2 regions of the Bradyrhizobium sp. PRIMUS42 genome follow, and region 1 is predicted to be linked to the other one. Evidence: predicted binding sites of a transcription regulator. Region 1 holds the regulator's gene; the other holds the start of a gene.
What was found. The regulator HrcA, encoded in region 1, represses chaperone genes, less so after heat shock. The targets are predictions, from matches to a motif close to GTTAGCACTCNCNNNNNGNGAGTGCTAAC.
Positions count from the first base shown of each region.

Region 1 (4,183 bases):
AAAGAGGGCGAGCAGGTGGTGCCCGTCATCAACAAGATCTCGAAAGCGTTTGCGAATGTGGTGATGACGCAGGACTGGCACACGCCGGGCCACGTCTCGTTCGCGTCAGTGCATTCGGGCAAGAAGCCGTTCGAGACCGTCGACCTTCCCTACGGCAAGCAGGTGCTGTGGCCGGACCATTGCGTGCAGGGCACCGACGGAGCCGCGCTGTCGAAGGACCTTGCGATCCCGCACGCCGAACTCATCATCCGCAAGGGCTTTCACAAGGACGTCGATAGCTATTCGGCCTTTCTAGAGGCCGACGGCAAGACCTCGACGGGACTTGCCGGATACCTCAAGGGGCGCAAGATCAAGCGCGTCTTCGTTGCAGGGCTGGCGACGGACTTCTGCGTCGCCTGGACCGCGCTCGACGCGCGCAAGGCAGGCTTCGAGGTCTATGTGGTGGAAGACGCCTGCCGCGGCATCGACACGCAGGGTTCGCTGGCAAAAGCCTGGGCCGATATGGCCAAGGCCGGCGTGAAGCGGATTCAGTCTGCGGATATCGCGGCGGGTGCGTAGGATTTCCGAGCTGTCATTCCGGGGCGGCTCGAAGAGCCGAACCCGGAATCTCGAGATTCCGGGTCCGATGCTTCGCATCGCCCCGGAATGACGCCAAACTCAGTTCGGCGCGTCGCTGGACTCGTTGTTGTTCGCCGCCGGAGCGGCCTTTGCACCGCCCTTGGCGACGCCGACCAAAGCCGGACGCAGCACGCGCTCGCCGATGGTATAGCCCGCCTGCATGATCTGGACCACGGTGCCCGAGGGTACCGACGGATCGGGCACTTCGTACATCGCCTGGTGGAAGTTCGGGTCGAACTTCTGGCCCTGCGGATCGAGCTTCTTCACGCCATGCTTTTCCAGCGCGTTGAGCAGCGAGCGCTCGGTGAGCTCGACGCCCTCGATCAGCGAGATCAGGCCGGGATCGGCCGTGGCACGGGCTTCGGCCGGAACGGCATCGAGCGCGCGCTGGAGATTGTCGGCGATGTCGAGCACGTCGCGGGCAAAGCCGGTGATGCCATAGAGGCGGGCGTCAGCGACTTCCTTGGCGGTGCGCTTGCGCAGATTCTCCATCTCGGCCAGCGTCCGCAGCATGCGGTCGCGCGCCTCAGTGGCTTCCTTCTGCAACGTTTCGACCGAGCCGGGCTCGGGATCGTCGGGCATGATGTAGGGCTTCGACACCACGGGCTCGGGCGTCGGCGCGGTCGTGTCTTCGGGTTGCCGGTCTCGATCGGTCATCGGCTCTAATCTCGAACTCGTTTCCAGGGATTGTTGGCCCGGATATCGGGCCTGGAGCCATGAAAATCAAGCGCCCGTGATCGGCGGAAACGCCGGTCAGCCCCCCAGCAGCCGGCTGACGATGCGGGCGGCGTAGTCCACGGTCGGGATCACGCGGGCATAATTCAGCCGGGTCGGGCCGATCACGCCCAGGACGCCGACGATGTGGCCGGCGGCATCCCGATAGGGCGAGATGATGGTGGAGGAGCCTGACAGGGAAAACAGCTTGTTCTCGCTGCCGATGAAGATGCGCACGCCTTCGGCGGTCTCGGCCCGGCCTAGGAGGTCGATGACGCCGCGCTTGGTTTCGAGATCGTCGAACAAAAGGCGCACCCGCTCCAAATCCTCCAGCGCGTGGAGATCCTCCAGCAGATTGGCGTGGCCGCGGACGATGAGCTGCCGGTTCTCGTTCTCGCCGCCGGACCAGCTTGCGATTCCGGCCGAGATCACCTTCTGCGTCAGTTGATCGAGCTCGGCGCGGGCTTCCCCGAGCGCAGTCTCGAGCTCGAGCCGCGCCTCGGCCAGGGTGCGGCCGCGAATCCGCGCATTGAGAAAATTGCCGGCCTCGGTGATCGCCGAGGAGGGAACTCCGGGGGGCAGCGACAGCACGCGGTTTTCGACCTGGCCGTCCTCGCCAACCAGGATCACCAGCGCCTTTTCCGGTTCCAGCCGGACGAATTCGATATGCTTCAGCCGCGCATTGGATTTTGGCGTCAGCACCACCGCGGCGGCACGGGTCAGTCCCGACAGCCGCGTCAAGGCCTGGTCCAGCGCCGCCTCGACCGATTGCGCCTGGCCTACGGTGGCAAGCTGGCTCTGGATCGCCGCCCGCTCAGCCTCAGTGAGGTCGCCGACCTGCATCAGGGCATCGACGAAAAAGCGTAAGCCCAGTTCCGTCGGCAGCCGGCCGGCGGAGGTGTGGGGCGCGTAGATCAGGCCGAGCTGTTCCAGATCGGCCATGACGTTGCGGACCGAGGCCGGCGACAGCGGCATCGCGATCAGGCGCGAGATATTGCGCGAGCCCACGGGCTCACCGGTCGCGAGATAGCTTTCGACAATTTGACGAAAGATGTCGCGGGAACGCTCGTTGAGCTGGGCAAGGCCTGCGCGCGGCGCGATCAGCTGGATCGGATCGTGATGGGCCACCGACGGTAACTCCTCTCAGATGCTCATAATTTGTCCATCCCGGGCGCTTCTGACAAGCGTGGTGTTTGCGGGCACGAAATCAGGGGTGAAAAAACCTTGCCGCCCACCCTCACCCCCCCTACAAGCACCGCCAACAGCCCTACACCTGCGAGTTTTGGAGGATTTCCCATGCGGCCAAGCCGCCGTGCGCCCGACGAATTGCGCCCCGTGACGCTGGAGCGTGGCGTGGTCAAATATGCGGAAGGCTCCTGCCTCGTGAAATTCGGCGACACCCATGTGCTGGTCACCGCCACGCTGGAAGACCGCCTGCCGCCGTGGCTGAAGGGCCAGGGCCGCGGCTGGGTCACCGCCGAATACGGCATGCTGCCGCGCGCGACCTCAGAACGCACCCGCCGCGAGGCCTCCGCCGGAAAGCAAAGCGGCCGCACCGTCGAGATCCAGCGCCTGATCGGCCGCTCGCTTCGCACCATCGTCGATCTGGAAGCGCTCGGTGAGCGCCAGATCACGGTCGATTGCGACGTGCTCCAGGCCGACGGCGGCACCCGCACGGCCTCGATCACCGGTGCCTGGGTCGCGCTCGCCGATTGCATCAACTGGATGAAGGCGCGCAACATGATCAAGGCCAACGTCATGCGCGACAACGTCGCCGCGATCTCCTGCGGCATCTACAACGGCACGCCGGTGCTCGATCTCGACTACGCCGAGGATTCCGAAGCCCAGACCGACGCCAATTTCGTCATGACCGGCGATGGCCGCATCATCGAGGTGCAGGGCACGGCGGAACGCGAGCCGTTCACACAGGATGAGTTCCTGGGGCTGATGGCGCTGGCGCGCAAGGGCGTCGCCCGTCTGGTAGACTTGCAGAAACTGGCTGTGGCGTAGTCAATAGGCCCATGCACCGCCGAATCACGGACAAGCTCGTTATCGCGACCCACAATCCCGGCAAGCTCGCCGAGATGCGGGAGCTGCTTGCGCCGTACGGCATCGCGGCGGTGTCGGCCGGCGAGCTCGGCCTCGCGGAACCGGACGAGACCGGCAGCGATTTCCGCAGCAACGCGGCGATCAAGGCGATCTCGGCGGCCAAGGCGACCAAGCTTCCCTCCTTCGCCGATGATTCCGGCATCGTGGTCGACGCGCTGGACGGCGCGCCCGGCATCTACAGCGCGCGCTGGGCCGGTCCGAGCAAGGACTTCAACGCGGCGATGGCGCAGATCGAGCGGCTGTTGCAGGAGCGCGGCGCCACCACGCCGGACAAGCGCAAGGCGCACTTCGTCTCCGCACTCTGCGTCGCCTGGCCCGACGACCATCTGGAAGAGGTCGAGGCGCGCGTCGACGGCACGCTGGTCTGGCCGCCGCGCGGGAATGCCGGCTTCGGCTACGATCCGATGTTCTTGCCCGATGGCCACAACCGCACTTTCGGCGAGATGGAAAGCATCGAGAAGCATGGCCTGCCACCGCTTGGGCTCGGCCTGTCGCACCGCGCCCGCGCCTTCGTGAAACTGGCGGAGATCTGCCTTGAGCCGCGCTAAGGAAGCCTTCGGCGTCTACGTGCACTGGCCATTCTGCCTGTCGAAATGTCCCTATTGCGACTTCAACAGCCACGTCCGCCACGCCGCGATCGACGAGGCGCGCTTCGCCTCCGCCTTCGCACGTGAGATCGAAACGACCGCGCAGCGCGCGCCGGGCCGCGAAGTCACCTCGATCTTCCTCGGCGGCGGCACGC
Region 1 covers NZ_JALBGZ010000114.1:7,648-11,830, forward strand. The annotation lists gene pncA (bifunctional nicotinamidase/pyrazinamidase) at 1-558, shown strand, start outside; gene grpE (nucleotide exchange factor GrpE) at 658-1,275, opposite strand; gene hrcA (heat-inducible transcriptional repressor HrcA) at 1,372-2,460, opposite strand; gene rph (ribonuclease PH) at 2,629-3,342, shown strand; gene rdgB (RdgB/HAM1 family non-canonical purine NTP pyrophosphatase) at 3,354-3,989, shown strand; partial or broken gene MOV75_RS12060 (radical SAM protein) at 3,976-4,183, shown strand, end outside.

Region 2 (3,533 bases), on a different contig from region 1:
GGATTTCGACGGCAGACGCCCCGGGTGTGCCTCTCGATCTCAGCCAGTGCGGCGTCGAGCGAGGCGTGCGGCCCTTGCAGAATGCCGGCCATAGTTTCCGATGCGTGGCCCTCCGGATGGATCATGAACTGACGGGGAGCGCTTGCCGTGATGCGCCCCATCGAGCGGCCGAGCAGGTCCGTCAGCTGCCAAACCGTGCCTCCCTCTGCCGGTGTAACGATCACATCCATGGTGAACCTTGAGCCTGTACGCCGCGCGAACAAACCGTTGCAATAACGGATCGGCGAACTACCGAGTTCCGCGGCCGCGGCATTCTCGGTACTGGAAGGATTGCCGCTTCGGATCAACCCGCGATCCAGCGAATGGCGCTTAATGCCGATATGTGCGACTATATGGAATGGTCAAAAAGAAAGGTCGAAGGCCAACGTCGGGAGAAGCAATGGCAACCGCTCTCGACCGTTGGGACGAGGAAGGCGGAGCGCAGGAGCTGGCGTGGCCTTTACCCTATGGAGCCAGCGATTTGCGGGACGTGGAGCGCAGAGTCCTGGAATGCCTGGGTGCCGCCCTTGTCAGCGAATGGAATGATCTGCCTACTGACGTCCAGCGCAGGCTCTTCGAGCAGGCGGCCTCGGGCAAATCGCACGACGCCACCCTGTTGAAGACGCGGATCGCCCGTTTCCTGCACGATCATAAAGACGCTTCGCGTGTGCGGTGACACTAACTTGGCAGAGTCGCTGACCTGTCTTGCAGTATGGGTATCGCGGATCTGATGGCCGGGGAATAAGAGCGACGATGTAGACGCGCGGCCGGTAGGCTGGGCTGAGGTGGTGGCCATCGATTCTTCTTCCGCCCCGTCTTGGCAATGCGGCAGTGCTGCAAGAAGGCGTAAGCAATCATCGTCATAAGAGCGTGACGGTGAAGACCGTGCCAGGACCGTCACTCGAAGTGATGGAAACAGAATTCCTCTTTCAACTGCAGATGCGCTTGCTCGCAGATCCATCGCGCCATGACGTTGCAGCCAACCGCCGCAGGTCTATCTCGGATAGCCTTTCTTCTCTCCGAGTCGCGATGCTCGCCGATCGCCAACTCGCATTGTTTCACTTGGAATCAGCAAGCATCTCGTCCGCCGGCATCGACAACAAATCCGCGATGTGCATCGCCTTGTATTTGGTGACTTCGCAGCCATCTCATGATAGAGAGATAGCTAATCTCGGCACAAAGAGCACTGTAAACGGATTGCTTCACGATAGCGCCGATGCAAAGCTGTCTCTGAAGGATAGCCGATCATGACCATGCGCTCCCGACGCGAAACGGTCACCTTCAAGCATCCCTTCCGAATCAAGGGCATTGACCGCCTGCTGCCTCCGGGTGCCTACGAGGTCATCACCGATGAGGAGATGATCGAAGGATTGTCGTTCGCGTCGTTTCGCCGGGTTGCCACTATGATGACGGTGCCGGCGGCGCCGCCGCGCACTTCAACGATGGAGAGGATTTCCATCAATCCGGTCGATTTGGCTGACGCTCGGTGCATTGATGCCGACGCGCCTCGTGAGTGACGAGCCACTCGATCTCGACAAGCACCGCTGAATGGCTGCACAGGAAGCGACCGACGTCCGGCGTATTCTGGCGCATGTCGAGAACAACGCAAAGCCCCTGCGCGATGGGAAGCTTTCTTAAATCTGATGACGCGGCGTCCAACGACTTTCGCACCATACGGCTGGCCTTCACCGGATCCTTAGCGGCCGCGGTCTTGGCAGCTATTTCGTGATGCTCAGAGCAGAATATCGTTTCAGGACGGTCTTGTACGTCCCCTTGCGGCGGCTTATGTGCTGTTAGCACTCGCTGGCCACGACTGCCATTTCGTCCAAAGCAACAACAACGAGAAAGCAGGAGGACAGCATGAAATTCCGTCCGCTTCACGACCGCGTTGTGGTCAAGCGCATCGAAGCCGAAGATAAGACCACTGGCGGTATCATCATTCCGGACAGCGCCAAGGAAAAGCCCTCGCAGGGCGAGATCGCGGCGGTTGGTCCAGGCGGCCGCGACGAAGCCGGCAAGCTGATCCCGATAGAGCTCCAGGTCGGCGACCGCGTGCTGTTCGGCAAGTGGTCCGGTACTGAGGTCAAGCTCGATGGTCAGGAACTGCTGATCATGAAGGAAAGCGACGTTATGGGCGTTCTCGTCGATCTGCCCGCCGCCAAGAAGAAGGTCGCCTAAGCTCCAGTCAGTTTTCCTTATCCTGAGCCGTCGACGCAGCCGGCGCCTCGCAGGATGAGGCCCGTAAGTTCAAATCCCGCCCCTTAACAGCTCGCCCAGGTGCGCGATCCTTGGGATCTGACCAGTCGAAAACGGAGATCATGATGTCGGCCAAAGAAGTCAAATTCGGCGTAGATGCCCGCGACAGGATGTTGCGTGGTGTCGAAATTCTCAACAATGCGGTCAAGGTCACGCTCGGTCCCAAGGGCCGGAACGTCGTTCTCGACAAGTCGTTCGGTGCCCCCCGCATCACCAAGGACGGCGTCACCGTCGCCAAGGAGATCGAGCTCGAGGACAAGTTCGAGAACATGGGCGCCCAGATGGTGCGCGAAGTCGCCTCCAAGTCCGCTGACGCGGCCGGCGACGGCACCACCACCGCGACTGTACTCGCGGCTGCGATCGTCCGTGAAGGCGCGAAGGCGGTTGCCGCCGGTATGAACCCGATGGACCTGAAGCGCGGTATCGACCTCGCGGTGGAAGCCGTGGTCGCCGACCTCGTGAAGAACTCCAAGAAGGTCACCTCGAACGAGGAGATCGCCCAGGTCGGCACCATCTCGGCCAATGGCGATGCAGAGATCGGTAAGTTCCTCTCCGACGCCATGAAGAAGGTCGGCAACGAGGGTGTCATTACGGTTGAGGAAGCCAAGTCGCTCGAGACCGAACTCGAGGTCGTCGAAGGGATGCAATTCGACCGCGGCTACATCTCCCCCTACTTCGTCACCAACGCCGACAAGATGCGCGTCGAAATGGAAGATGCCTACGTTCTCATCAATGAGAAGAAGCTGTCTCACTTGAATGAATTGCTTCCGCTGCTGGAAGCCGTGGTCCAGAGTGGCAAGCCGCTTGTGATTATCGCGGAAGACGTCGAAGGCGAAGCGCTTGCGACCCTGGTCGTGAACCGTCTGCGCGGCGGTCTGAAGGTCGCGGCCGTGAAGGCGCCGGGCTTCGGTGATCGCCGCAAGGCCATGCTGCAGGACATCGCGATCCTGACCGGCGGCCAGGCGATCTCGGAAGATCTGGGCATCAAGCTCGAGAATGTCACGCTCAACATGCTCGGTCGCGCCAAGAAGGTGATGATCGACAAGGAGAACACCACCATCGTCAGCGGCGCGGGCAAGAAGGCCGACATAGAGGCGCGGGTGGCGCAGATCAAGGCGCAGATCGACGAGACCACCTCGGACTATGACCGTGAGAAGCTGCAGGAGCGTCTCGCCAAGCTCGCGGGCGGCGTCGCGGTGATCCGCGTCGGCGGCGCGACCGAGGTCGAGGTGAAGGAG
Region 2 covers NZ_JALBGZ010000008.1:41,695-45,227, forward strand. The annotation lists gene MOV75_RS02425 (hypothetical protein) at 1-347, opposite strand, end outside; gene MOV75_RS02430 (hypothetical protein) at 440-715, shown strand; partial or broken gene MOV75_RS02435 (IS701 family transposase) at 718-1,154, opposite strand; gene MOV75_RS02440 (hypothetical protein) at 1,287-1,556, shown strand; gene MOV75_RS02445 (co-chaperone GroES) at 1,900-2,217, shown strand; partial or broken gene groL (chaperonin GroEL) at 2,361-3,533, shown strand, end outside.
Region 2: MOV75_RS02445 (co-chaperone GroES) is a predicted target of HrcA. The motif match lies at 1,832-1,860, and genes of this name have one in related genera.